DNA from 3 places in the Bacillus sp. FSL K6-3431 genome. Region 1 is predicted to be linked to each of the others. Evidence: predicted binding sites of a transcription regulator. Region 1 holds the regulator's gene; each other region holds the start of a gene.
The links. The regulator Rex, encoded in region 1, represses fermentation and respiration genes when NADH is low (regulators of the CRP and FNR family bind a similar motif). The targets are predictions, from matches to a motif close to TTGTGAAATATTTCACAA.
Positions count from the first base shown of each region.

Region 2: the regulator Rex is predicted to act here: its motif matches at 1,901-1,918, upstream of MHB53_RS21895 (cytochrome ubiquinol oxidase subunit I).
Region 3: the regulator Rex is predicted to act here: its motif matches at 2,975-2,992, upstream of nirB (nitrite reductase large subunit NirB).

Region 1 is NZ_JBBOCT010000001.1:4,121,815-4,126,691, forward strand. It holds gene MHB53_RS20025 (ABC-F family ATP-binding cassette domain-containing protein) at 1-1,136, opposite strand, end outside; gene MHB53_RS20030 (redox-sensing transcriptional repressor Rex) at 1,435-2,097, shown strand; gene MHB53_RS20035 (twin-arginine translocase TatA/TatE family subunit) at 2,379-2,555, shown strand; gene tatC (twin-arginine translocase subunit TatC) at 2,570-3,322, shown strand; gene MHB53_RS20045 (YdiK family protein) at 3,429-3,623, opposite strand; gene MHB53_RS20050 (CPBP family intramembrane glutamic endopeptidase) at 3,623-4,351, opposite strand; gene groES (co-chaperone GroES) at 4,600-4,877, shown strand, end outside.
Region 2 is NZ_JBBOCT010000001.1:4,558,014-4,562,890, reverse strand. It holds gene cydB (cytochrome d ubiquinol oxidase subunit II) at 1-453, opposite strand, end outside; gene MHB53_RS21895 (cytochrome ubiquinol oxidase subunit I) at 440-1,843, opposite strand; gene MHB53_RS21890 (hypothetical protein) at 2,775-2,978, opposite strand; gene MHB53_RS21885 (ABC transporter substrate-binding protein) at 3,108-4,010, opposite strand; gene MHB53_RS21880 (ABC transporter permease) at 4,035-4,778, opposite strand; gene MHB53_RS21875 (ABC transporter ATP-binding protein) at 4,771-4,877, opposite strand, start outside.
Region 3 is NZ_JBBOCT010000001.1:4,230,184-4,235,060, reverse strand. It holds gene cobA (uroporphyrinogen-III C-methyltransferase) at 1-214, opposite strand, end outside; gene nirD (nitrite reductase small subunit NirD) at 218-535, opposite strand; gene nirB (nitrite reductase large subunit NirB) at 547-2,952, opposite strand; gene MHB53_RS20425 (carbohydrate-binding protein) at 3,582-4,877, opposite strand, start outside.

The sequences.
Region 1 (4,877 bases):
TTAATGATCGTTTTTAATAAAGTAGATTTGCCAACACCATTTGGACCAACTAACGCAATGCTATCTTTCCGAGAAATATTAACATTAATATTTTCCGAGAGCATATTATCTTTTTCATAGCCAATTCCTGCGTCTGTTATTTTTAAGACATCATTTCCACTGGGACGGTCTATTCCGAATGAGAAGTTAGCAGATTTTTCACCGCTGGTCGGCTTATCTAAAAGCTGGATTTTATCTAGCTGTTTACGGCGACTCTGTGCTCTTTTGGTTGTGGATGCACGTGCCAAATTCCGCTGGATAAAATCTTGCAGTTTCGAAACCTCTCCTTGTTGCTTCTCAAATTGTTTCATCTCACGTTCATATGTTTCAGCTTTATGGATTAAATATTTGCTGTAATTACCATGGAATTTTATCATTTCATGTCTTGAGAGCTCGTACACTTGGTTCACGACTTTATCTAAAAAATACCTGTCATGCGATACGATTAGGATAGCGCCTGCGTAGCCTTGTAAATATTGCTCTAACCAAGATAGGGTTTCAATATCCAGGTGATTGGTAGGTTCATCTAGGATGAGAATATCTGGTTTTGTAAGTAATAGCTTTGCTAGTGCGAGACGTGTCTTCTGGCCACCACTTAAAGTTGAAATTAAAGTATCATAATCTTGTTCATAAAATCGTAATCCATGCAAAACGGATCGAATGTCTGATTCATATTGATATCCACCACTATCTTTGAATGTAACTTGTAGTTGGTCATAATCATGTAAAAGCCGTTCATATTTATCTTCCTGTTTATAGCTGGTGGGATCTGATAATTCTTGCTCGATTTTTCTGATTTCTGTTTCCATCTTCATTAAATCAGTAAAAACGGTAAGCATTTCATCCCAGATGGTTAGTGTTGATTCGAGTCCGGTATTTTGTGCTAAATAACCAATCGATACATCTTTTGGCCTGACTATTTGTCCGGAATCATACGATAAATGACCTGCAATCATTTTTAATAGCGTTGATTTTCCAGCGCCGTTTCTACCGACAAGTGCGATTCGATCTTTTGATTGTATTTCTAATTTTATATTCGATAAAATTAACTCTGCACCAAAGTATTTTGTCAATTGTTGTATTTGTAATAACATCATGTTAATTCACCTCAAGTACTACCTAGTTTAACGCATATTCACTAATTACGGCAATCTTCCTCTATTTTGTTTTGCAAAAAAGACAGTTCGATTGAAATAGTGTATTATAGTGAAGAGGTGTTGGTTGTGAATAAATTGACGCATTTTAATGAAGATGGTCGGGCGAAAATGGAGATGTTAGTGGGAAACCTGAAACTGTTCGGACAGGATGGGGCCTACTTTACTTATAGAAAAAACAGGTGGGGTATCAAGTAATAATTTTCAACGCGAAAGCGGAAGTGGTAAGGGGGACAAATAAATGAGCGAAGAAACAGTTAAAATTCCACATGCAACGGCAAAGCGGTTACCACTTTATTATAGATTTATTAAAAACCTTCATGCATCTGGCAAGCAACGTGTTTCATCCGCGGAGTTAAGCGAAGCAGTAAAAGTAGATTCCGCCACGATTCGTAGAGATTTTTCTTATTTTGGCGCGCTGGGAAAAAAAGGATATGGGTATAATGTGAATTATCTGTTAAATTTCTTTTCCAAAACGTTGGACCAAGATGAGTTAACAAAAGTTGCGTTAATTGGGGTTGGAAATCTGGGAACAGCTTTTTTAAATTATAATTTCCTCAAAAACAATAATACGAAGATTACGATGGCGTTTGAAGTGGATTCGGACAAAGTGGGTACAATGATGGGTGAGGTACCAATATATGATATGCGAGAACTCAAGGAACGTCTTCAAGAGGATGATATTTCGGTCGTGATTTTGACAGTACCTGCGAATGCCGCTCAGCAAATCACTGATGAATTGGAAAAAGCCAATGTGAAAGGAATATTAAATTTCACACCTGCAAGGCTTACAGTTCCATCTTCCGTTCGTGTTCACCATATTGACCTAGCTGTGGAGCTACAGTCACTTATTTACTTTTTGAAAAATTACGCCGATACAGACACGGAAATTTCACAGGAATAGGGTAATTAGAATAGCTAAGTTAGGATCAATCCGTTAAAATAAACAATAAGAGGATGTTCAAAAAGTCACCAAATGATAAACGGCGAATTTCTTCGTTGCTCGGTTTTTCCGGTTCTCACGTAGCTACAGGAAGGATCTTCTGTTAAGCTCGCTCACGTCCTGTGAGCAACACAGAAGTCAGCACATCCTGTGCAAGTCAGATCCTCAAAACCTTCTCGCCTCGAACTTCTTGTTTCTTATTTGGCACCTTTTTGAACACGTACTATAAGGAGGTGGGCGCAATGCCAGGACCGGGTAGTTGGATTTTAATTGCACTTGTTGCTTTATTGATTTTTGGACCTAAGAAATTGCCAGAGCTTGGAAAAGCAGCGGGTAATACATTACGTGAGTTTAAGAACGCGACAAAGGGACTTGCTGATGAAGATGAAAAAGAGAAGAAGCAAGACGCCGACCAATGATAGGATGACATATTATGAGTCAGAATGATATGACGATTTATGACCATATAGAAGAATTAAGAAAACGGCTGATCATTATAGTCGTTTTCTTAATGTTTGCAGTGATCGGCGGATTTTTCCTTGCACAGCCACTAATTAAAATCATACAAAGTGCGGATATTGTGCAAGATTTAACGATGAATGCATTTCGAATCACAGATCCATTTAAAGTATATATGCAAATGGCACTTTTACTTGCATTCATCATTACTTCACCGCTGATTTTATATCAGTTGTGGGCATTTATTAGCCCGGGGCTTCATGAAAAGGAACGTAAAGTAACACTAGGATATATCCCTGTTTCCGTGTTTTTATTTTTATTGGGTATCTCTTTTGCTTACTTCATTTTGTTTCCATTTGTCATCCAATTCATGCTTACGCTTTCGGGGAATATGGATATCCAAACGACAATCGGAATTAATGAGTATTTTCAATTTTTATTCCAAATTACAATTCCATTTGGCATACTATTCCAATTGCCAGTTGTCTTACTGTTTTTAGCAAGGTTGGGAATTGTCACACCATCTTTTTTGTCGAAAATTAGAAAATATGCATACTTTATCTTATTTGTGATTGCTGCATTTATTACACCACCTGATATCGTATCGCATTTATTGGTAACCGTACCGCTCTTTATCTTATATGAAATTAGTATATGGATTTCGAAAATTGGATATAAAAAAGCGCAAGCTGCGGAAAAAAAGTACGAACACAAGCAGAATAAATGATAAAAGAAGAACCGTGGTTTAGAAAAGATGGAAAGTGTCTTAATATCTAGACATGATGATAAATGCATACTTCAAAGAAAAAAAAGAGACTTTCGCTTAAAGTCTCTTATTTTTTCACCTTTTTTAATTTGAAGTGTATAGAAAGTAATCGAAACCCCGCCCCGAAATCAAAGGTAGCGAGAATGACTAGTAAGTAAGCGAAGATATTCCAATCATTTGCTGTAACTTGTTGAATGGCAAAGAAGGTAAAAATAGCTCCTAGGACTATATATATGAATCCAGAGAATAACGGTGACCTCATTAGAATAAACCTCCCATCCAGCTATGCAACAATCCTACTACTTCTTGATTAGTTGGTAATTTAAACTGTCCAATTGTCACTATTGTATTCATGGCTACATGAGAAATAATAGGAACAATAATTCTTCCCGTTTTTACATAAAGGAAAGAGAAAGTAAAGCCCATCGCCGCATAAATAATTAAATGCTTTGGCTCTTGGTGTGCTAAAGAAAAGATTAGTGCACTAATCAATGCTGAAACCCAGAAAGGAAATCGATTATAAAGGGTTCCGAAAATGACTTTACGAAAGACGATTTCTTCTAGTATTGGACCTAAAATAGAACTAGCAATGACAACCATGGGCACAACTCTGATCAAGTTCATGATATTTTGTGTATTTTGTGAACCAGCTTCAATTCCAAGGACCTGTTCTACTAAGACAGCAGCAATTTGTGAGATAAAGGCAAGGAAAATTCCGCCAATTGCCCAATTAATAGATGAGCTAGCGGATAAAGGCTTAGACTTTTCAATTTTCGTGTAAGGAGTTGCTTTCTTTAAAAGTAAAAGCACGATAGCCAATCCGACCGAAAAGCTAATAACAACCCAAAGTCCCGCTGCAAGAACCTTCATATCGTTAAGATCAGCATGGAAAACCTTTGTGCCTATGAGCAATAGCAAAGGAAATCCAATATATGTGGACAGATGCATAGATATAAACGTGATAACGATGTATATATATCTTTTTTTCATAAAATAACATGTTCCTTCCCGACTTATATAAGTAGACAATCTTAATATTACTAATAATCAGGTGTGCATTCAATTAGGAAGGCTTTTTTACAGACTTTGTAGAAGTTTGGCGAAAGGTTTTTAAGGAAAAGAAAGCAGGAGACTTGCAATAAGTTCCCAAATTTAATATTATAATAATTGTGTTAGCACTCGATTAGGTAGAGTGCTAATAATTAAACTACATATTTTATTTAGGGAGGTTGTTTCACTTGTTAAAACCATTAGGTGATCGCGTTATTATTGAACTGGTAGAAGCAGAAGAAAAAACAGCAAGCGGTATTGTACTTCCAGATTCGGCTAAGGAAAAACCACAGGAAGGTAAAATTGTTGCTGTAGGTACTGGTCGTGTTTTAGACAACGGCGAGCGTGTTGCTCTTGAAGTGTCAGAAGGCAATAAAATTATCTTCTCTAAATACAGTGGAACCGAAGTTAAATATGAAGGAACAGAATACTTGATTCTACGTGAATCTGACATATTGGCTGTTAT
Region 2 (4,877 bases), 440 kb from region 1:
CGCATACATATTCATATCTTCGTCGATCGGGAGACCCTTAATTAAACTGGAAAATACGACACCAAGTAAAAATGGCGGCAGTATGCTCCCTAGCAGTATGGACCAATCCCATGTTTTAACCCATCGTTCCGTCTGTACCTTCCCTCTAAACTCAAATGCTACACCTCTTGCAATTAACGCAAGTAGTAACACAACGAATGGAATATAAAAACCACTGAATAACGTTGCATACCAATGGGGAAAAGCAGCAAACATCGCGCCGCCAGCTGTTATTAGCCATACTTCATTCGCATCCCAAAACGGACCAATTGTATTAATTAACACCCGCTTTTCTAAGTCACTTTTAGCGAGAAACTTCGTACTCATTCCTACTCCGAAGTCAAATCCTTCGAGAAACATGAATCCGACAAATAGAACACCAATTAACACAAACCATATCTCACTTAGCTGCATGTTCTAACCCTCCCGTCTCAAAAGGATCTGTAGTAGAAATATCATCTTTTGGTTTTTCATGTGGTCCTTGTTTAATTACTTTAATGAACAAAAACACCGTCGTAATTCCAAGCAATGTATAAATTGTCGAAAAGGAAATAAGCGAAAATAATATCTGTCCTGCTGAAACATTCGGAGAAATCCCATCAGCTGTTTTCATTAATCCATTAACAACCCATGGCTGCCGTCCCATTTCTGACATAATCCAACCAAAGGAGTTTCCGATAAATGGTAATAATATGACAGGAACCATTATTTTTAAGTATTTTGTACTTTTTTCTAGCTTTTTCCGATACGATAAAAATAAACCTAATGAGCTTAATAGAATTAACATTCCACCAGTTCCAGCCATAATCCGGAAGCTCCAAAATGTTGTTTTTACAGGTGGCACATAGCTTCCGTCACCATATTTCAACACATATTTTTCCTGCAGTGTATTCATTCCTTGGACTTTTCCTTCAAACTTACCATATGCTAAATAACTTAATAGGTAAGGAATTTCCAGTCGATTCGTACTAACTTTATTTTCTACATCAATTTTAGTCACGAGCGTCCATGCTGCCGGGTCATCGCTATCTTCCCACAATCCTTCAGCTGCTGCCATTTTCATCGGTTGTGCATGCATTAAATATGTTGCCTGCGAGTGGCCAGTGAATGCTAGCCCCAATCCGGCAATTAATCCGATAATTAATGAAACATTCATCGAACGCTTAAATAAATCGATGTCTTTCTTTTTTATTATATTCCACGCACTCACACCGATAATAAAGAACGCGCCTGTGGCGAAACTACCAAATACAGTATGCGGAAAAGCGACCCATAATTTTGGATTAGTCAGCAACGCAACAATATCATTCATTTCTGCTCTACCATTTTGCATTACAAAGCCAACAGGATTATGCATGAATGAGTTGGCAGCTAATATCCAAAATGCAGAAGCGATTGTTCCAATTGAAACAAGCCAAATACATGCCAAATGAAGCTTTGTAGGTAGTCGATTCCAACCAAAAACCCATAAACCAATAAAAGTTGATTCCATAAAAAAGGCAAATAACGCTTCAACTGCTAACGGTGCACCGAAAATATCTCCGACAAAGCGAGAGTAAGTAGACCAGTTCATCCCAAACTGAAACTCTTGAATAATACCAGTTACAACACCGACAGCAAAGTTAATTAGGAAAAAGATACTCCAAAACTTCGTCATCTTTAAATAAACTTCATCTTTTTTTATAACATACATGGTTTGCATAATCGCAATTAACAATGCTAAACCAATAGATAAGGGCACGAATATAAAATGAAACAATGTAGTTGAAGCAAACTGAATCCTTGCCAGTAAAACTGCATCCATTAATGTGATCCCTCCAAATTTGATCTATCTTCATTATATCTATAGAAACAAATTTGTTTGTGAACGTTTGAACAAAGTTTTGTTACAAAATAAGAAACTCTTAATTATGACACTTTCGTCACTGTTATACGTTAGACACAATTATATCCTGTAAACGCCTCATCATAAAAAGGAGCTGTCCGATAAATAGGAAAATCGGTAAAACGGCTTTCTGCTGATTTTTCATCTTGCTCTGATTTAAAAAAATGTCAGTTGATTGGAGTGGGGTGCGTTCAATTGACCTTGGGAGTGCCTTTTTCGCAGTTAGGGACATTCGGTTGGCGTTCGATTTACCTTCGTTCTGCTTTTTTTGCAGGGAGGGGCATTCGGGAGACGTTCGATTTACCTTAGTCCTGCTTTTTTTGCAGGGAGGGGCATTCGGGAGACGTTCGATTTACCCCTTTTTTGCAGTTAGGAGCATTCGGGAGACGTTCGATTTACCTTAGTTCTGCTTTTTTTGCAGTTAGGGGCATTCGGGAGACGATCGATTTACCTTAGTCCTGCTTTTTTCGTAGGGAGGGACATTCGGGAGACGTTCGATTTACCTTAGTCCTGCTTTTTTCGCAGTTAGGGGCATTCGGGAGACGTTCGATTTACCTTAGTCCTGCTTTTTTCACAGGGAGGGGCATTCGGATGGCGTTCGATTTACCCTCGTCCTGCTTTTTTTGCAGGGAGGGGCATTCGGGAAACGTTCGATTTACCTTGGTTCTGCTTTTTTTGCAGGGAGGGGCATTCGGGAGGCGTTCGATTTACCGTAGTTCTACTTTTTTCGCAGGGAGGGGCATTCGAAGTGCATCCAATGACCAGGTCCTGCCTTTTTCGCGATGAGGATAAAATGGAGAGGGGCACCTAAAAGCCAATTATATGACTTTTTGGACACCCCCTTTTTTTATTACTTCTTATTTTTAGGTGGATCGACTTTGTCTATATCATTTCTCATTAAAAAATACGAGATTATTCCTGATAGAATAGCTGCACCACCTGTTATCATTAATCTTATTGAGGGTTCAATATCCGAATAATCTTTCTCAAGCATCCACATAGCGATTGTTGCTACGATAACCATAATCGGGATGACAACGACTAATCTTTTCACATTTCAACTTCCTTTCATCAAGCTTCTTTCCTTTAAATAGGCGAAACAATATATTCCATTCTACCATATAAAAAATAAGGCTGTCCCGTAGCCATTTTATGACTTTTGGAACAGCCCTTGTTATATTACTTACTTTTCAATCAATCCGTTTTCAATTAAAAATTCTCTAGCAACAGCATCTTCGCTTTTTTCCTCTATATCTACTTGATAGTTTAAATCACGTAATGTTTCACTATTAAGAATATCTTGTAAAGGTGCTAAAATTTCTTCGATTTCCGGATACTTTTCTTTTGTTTTAATTGTCATCGCAACTGCTGCTTGGTAAGAAGGGAAAAAGCTTTTATTATCTTCAAGAATAATAAAATCAAATTCTTTAATACGAGCATCTGTCGCAAACGCAACAGATACATCGACCTGTTTATCTTTCAATGCTGCATACGTAAGCCCAGAATCCATTTCTACGATAGATCCATCAGCAAATTCAAAACCATATTCTTTCTCTACTCCAGGTATTCCGTCTGGACGATTAGCAAATTCTGCATGTGAAGCCATCTTTAATTTATCCGGATGTTCATTCATATAGCTAGCAAAATCACTTAGCGTGCTTATTCCTAATTCTTTTGCCTGATCAGCTCTCATCACAAGTGCATACGTGTTGTCTGCTTCGGTAATATTTGACCAAGCAATATCATTTTTTTTATCAAGTTCATTGAGTTTTTTGAGTGCTTCTTGACCATCACTGATTGGATCTTCTTTTAAATATGTGACAAGTCCAGTTCCTGTATAGTCCCAAGTAAGATCGACTTGCTTGTTTTCTAGTGCACTTCTAAGTGCAAGACTTGCTAGGTTACTTTTTTCTTTTACATCAAATCCATTTTCTTCTAGCATTATTGTTGTCATCTTCGATAAAATAAACTGTTCAGTAAAGTTCTTAGCACCAACAGTAATTTTTTTTGAATCTTTACCGTTATTACATCCTGCTAAAACGAAAACTAATACAAAAGTTGATAATAGTATTAATAACTTTTTCATCTATTTCATTCCCCCTATATCTGTTTATCCATTTCTTTTTCTAGCTAATCTTAACCCCTTTGGTACGACTAAATATTCTAGTCCCCTACATAAATAGTCGATCACAATCGCTAGTATTGTAATGGGAATCGCACCAGACAATAAAAAGCCATTATCAAATAATTGAATACCTGTAAAAACCCAAACACCTAATCCACCGCCACCAATTAAGTATGCCAATGCCGCGGTACCTATATTGATAACTAGGGCAGTTCGTATCCCTGCAAAAATAAAAAAAGAAGCTTGTGGCATTTCTATTTTCCACAGAACTTGTGTAGGCGTGAAGCCCATTCCTTTTGCTGCATCGATTGTTTGTTTATCAACAGAATCTAATCCCGCTATTGTGTTTTGGAGAATCGGCAAAACTGAAAACACATATAAGGCGATAATTGCAGCTTTTATCCCAATTCCTAAAAATCCCATCGCAAGTGCCAAAATAGCTAAACTCGGGATCGTTTGTCCTAAGTTTGCAATATTGACAAACAACCATTCTCCTTTACGAAATCTCGGTCGTGTCAATAATATACCTAATGGAATTGCCGTAAAAATAGCCGCTAAACCTGAGACGAGTACGATTGTTAGGTGTTGCTTGAGCAATCGCAAAAATTTATCTGGCTCTTCATAAATATGAGTAAGCATATTGTTCTTGATTGCCCAATAAAAAAAGACAATTACAAATATCCAAGATATTACTTTGACAATATTCGCTATTAGTTTCTTTTTATTCATATACTTTGCTTCCTCTAACTTCCATGCGAAGGAACTCGTCGATAAGGTCAAACGTCAAGCTGCCCATATTATTTCCATTTTCATCTTCAATGACGAGTT
Region 3 (4,877 bases), 110 kb from region 1:
TCTTTTCTTGTCTCATTATATGATTTTTCGGTAATTTCCCACAGTACACAAATTCACATGTAGCCTTTGCAGATCGTAATAATCTCGGATTAACGAGGCGGTCGTATAAAAGAACGTCCGCCTTTTCTATGCATTGCATACCTTTTTGCGTTATTAACCCAATATCTCCTGGTCCAGCTCCGACAAATGAAACAAAGCCTTTTTTATTTTTCATTCTCTACACCTCAATATATACGAAGCCATCATGGATTTCTGTTTTGTACGTCTCCACAATGCCATCATCTGGTTTTTGTACCTCTCCAGTAATCAGTGAAACCTTCCAATTCTTCAATGGACAAAAAACATATTCTCCTGAAACGATCCCTTCTGCTAGTGGTCCATTTGTATGTGGACACGTACTTCCGATTGCCCGTATAGCTCCATTTTCCAAGTGAAAAAGGGCAATGGACTTTCCATTTACATGCACTTCTTTTCCGATTTGTTTCGGTAAATGATCCAGTTCAGCTATTTTTACTTTCTGTTTCTCTGTTTCCATTGAACATCCCCCTATTTTTTTATAATTTCAAACATATCTTTTTTCTGCTTATTATGAAGCGCGTTACTCCAAGCTTCTTCATACGTATTTTTTGCTTTGTCAAAGCTTGCCGCTAATTCACCGCTCATTTTTTCATTTAGTAATACTTCTTTTATATTTTCTGCACCTATACGTTCCATCCAAGGGGCTGTTCTCTCGTTATAAATCCCTGTCTCACGATAATATTGTGTATAAGCTTTTGCCATAGCATTTACTTCTTCTTCCGTCTTCACGGTAATGAAAGAATCACATTCGCGAACTTCCGTCCCACCATTACCGCCCAAATATAACTGATAGCCATGTTCTACACATACGACCCCAAAGTCCTTTGTCAAAGCTTCAGAACAATTCCGTGGACAGCCTGAGACCCCCATTTTCATTTTATGTGGTGTATCAACCATTTCAATTGCTTTCTCTAACTTAATCCCTAATCCTAAAGCATCTTGGGTTCCGAAGCGGCAAAATCGTGATCCAACACATGATTTTACATTTCGTAATGATTTAGAATAGGCATATCCAGAGCGCATTCCAAGATCTTCCCATACTTGCGGGACATCTTCCTTCTTCACCCCATAAAGCCCAACCCGGCTCGCACCTGTAATCTTCACTAACGGTACATTATATTTTTTGGCAACCTCGCCGAGACGAATTAGCTCTTCACCTGTTGTCGTTCCACCATACATCCGAGGGATGACGGAGAATGTCCCATCTTTTTGAATATTCCCTTCCATCCGTTCATTGACAAATCTTGATGCTTTATCATCTCCATACTCTTCTGGTCGCAGCATTCTCATATAGTAATTGAGTGCTGGACGACAAGTTGGACAACCTTCCTCATTTATAAATCCAAGTACATTGCGCACTTCTTTTGGCGTTTGCAATCCTTTGGCTTTTATTTCTGAAACTACTTCATCACGTGTGAATGTTGTACAAACACACATACCTGTTTTCTCTGCTGCAGCATCAAAGCTATCACCCAATGTATGAGCAAGAATACTCTCAACAACACCGCGACATTTTCCGCAAGACGCTCCTGCTTTTGTGCATGTCTTTACTTCTTCATACGTATTTAATTCCTGTTCTAATATCGCTTGAACAATGGTACCTTTCGTTACACCATTACATCCGCACACTGTTTCCTCAGCGCTCATCTCTGCAATCATTTCTCCGACTGCATCTTCACCTGCTTTTTGGAGAACCGCAGCACTCGTGAATGCACTAATATCTGTTCCTTTTTTTAGCATGGAAAACAATCGAGTACCATCTGATGAATCTCCGTAAAGAACAACGCCGACAACATTGTTATCTTTAACAAGCACCTTTTTATAAAGCCCTGCAAATTGATCTTGCACAATGATTGCCTGTGTATCGTCATCTTCATGAATTTGTCCACCTGAGAACAAGTCACATCCGGCTACTTTTAATTGGGTGGACAAAATGCTTCCTTGGTAACCATTTGTTTTTGTTTCGGTAATGTGGTCTGCGAGCGCGATGCCTTGCTCATAAAGCGGCGCAACCAATCCATAAGTAATTCCATTATGATCAGAACATTCGCCAACGGCATAAATAGAAGGGATTGATGTTTGCATAAAATCGTTCACGATGATGCCTCGATTGATATTCAATCCTGCATCCTTTGCTAAATCAATATTCGGTCGGATCCCTACAGCCATTACAACAAGATCACATTCAATAGACGTTCCATCTGAGAATGTAATTCCCTCTACTCGTCCATCTCCGTATATTTCCGTCGTTTGTTTTTCCATTAAAAACTTCATTCCTTGTGCTTCTAAATCCTTTTTCAACATTTTTGCCGCGGTAGCATCCAATTGTTGCTCCATTAAACTCGGTAGGAGATGCACGACCTGAACATCCATTCCTCGATCGATTAATCCTCTTGCGGCTTCAAGGCCGAGTAGACCACCACCAATCACGACTGCTTTTTTATACTGTTTCGCCGTTTCGATCATGTACTCCGTATCCTGAATTGTCCGGAAACCAATAACTCCTTCAAGTTGATGTCCTTGTATTGGTAGAATAAATGCACTTGAGCCTGTAGCGATGATAAGTTCATCATAGACAATGCTTCTCCTTTTATCCGTTTTAATCTCCTTTTTTTCAGCCACAATCTCAATGACCTTTTCATCTGTATACAGTGTAATTTGATTATTTTCGTACCAATCCCATTCATTCATATTGATATCGTTCATCTCATTTTTTCCTTGTAAAACATTGGAGAGCATAATCCTGTTATAGTTCGGATGTGGTTCATCACCAATAATAGTAATCTCAAACGCTTCTCGATCCCTTTTCAATATCTCTTCCATACAACGAACTCCAGCCATGCCATTTCCGATCATTACTAGCTTCTTTTTCATATTTTGTTCCTCCACCATCTTCATGTGAATATTTTCACAAGTTATTTTAAAAATTTACTATGTGAGGTGTACAAATAAAGTATCGCTATTCCCTTGTGAACATTTTCACAAGTAATTGCAAAAAAAGATTTAGCTTGTTACAAATATATTCTATACTCATAGTATACCTGATTTTTTTCACTATGTTCTATGCAACTATTACAAATTATTGAACAAATAAATACTTAGACATATTACTCATCATTCAACCAACTTGAATAGAAATAATTTCTTCTATTTTTTGAGGTCCAAATTAATAATTGTATTTTTATGGGTTTCTTACACTGTATTTAATACTCTCTTATTACTATCAAATTGGATTGTTATCTTTAATAAAGAATCATTCCGTACTTTAGTTGCTTTCATTTCTGATATATTCATTTTCAGCCCTCTTTCACTTAGTTTGGAAAACGCATTCATTTATATTTTAAATAAATTGTAATATTAAAGACTTACGTTTATTATATATCTCTTTTTTCCGAATCATAGTCCAAAGTAACAGATTAAGTTCCTCCATCCTACAATTAGCCAAAAAAGAAGCCTAGCAGACCTATGGTGATTGGTCTGCTAGGCTTCGCTTTAATCAGTTCCTATTTCTTCCCATTTGATTTTACTGTGATTTTGTACAACTTTGATTGTGCCCCCGTTAAATTAACTGTTAATTGTTCAGTCACTTGTGTAGACTCATTTGTCCATAGATCCAGTATCTCTAGTTTGGAATCATCCGGAATATCAGCCCGATTAAAATCAACTGTTTTAGTTATATCGTCATTAGTAAAATTAAATACAGCCAAGTAATAATCCTTTTTATCCTGAAGTACAAATATATTGGAAGCACCCACACCCGTATTGCCTTCGATTGGCCTAAACGCTTTACCTTTAAGCGCAACTTCATTTACTTTCTTATTAGTTAACAATGTCCTCATATATTCTTGAGCTACTGGGTCGTTCACATCATCGGAATTCATGTATACCGTACCTGAAATGACGGCAGAATTAACTCTTGTCTGGGCTGCCTCTAAGGAACCTCCTTTAGAAAGCGTCATGTAATCAGGATCAGTATATGGGTAAATCGTTCCATTTTGCCACCATCCGTAGGTCAAATTGTTCAATTGATACTCTGTTTGACCAAGTGTACCGTCGATGTCACAAGAAATACGTCTAGAATGGGCATACTGACTTGGGAATAGCGGAGCAATGGATATACTGATAAACATTCTATCATCAAGCACTTTGTTAATGTAAGCCATTCCTTGGTTATATGCTTGAATCCCCGTCTGAACATTCGAATCATAGTGCTTCCCTTCTAATGACCCATGACTTAAAAAGTCTATTTTAATATACTCAAAACCATAATCAAGAAAACGCTTGAAATAATAATCAATACGTTGCTTCGCTCCGGGATGCGTTGGGTCAACTGCATATGCGCCATCCACTGTCGGTAGCGGATTTCCTTCAAAATCCCGTAAAATAATATCGCCGTATGAATATTTTCCATTGGTTCCTTCGACAGATTGATCCATATCGTTGCCCCAATAAACGAACGGCCCGTAATAAATTCCGGGTTTTTGTTTATTTTTGCGAATGACTGAAACGGCATCCTTAAGCTCTTTCTCTGATAAGTTATCCCAATAGGAATCCATATTGATATAGATATCACCTTTATTTTCGAAAGTGCTTTTCTTAAACTCTTTCGCGAAAAAATTGGACACATCTACAACTTTTTCGTAACTCAAACGGCTATCGTAAGCCCCCCAGCTATTCCATCCCACTGGAACACCTTTAGGTACACCCCGTTTAAATTTAAGTGGTGGTGCAACTGCTGCGTTTGCATTTCCGTATTCTTCCAAACCTTCACGATAATCCTCATAGAAGCCTACAAAAAT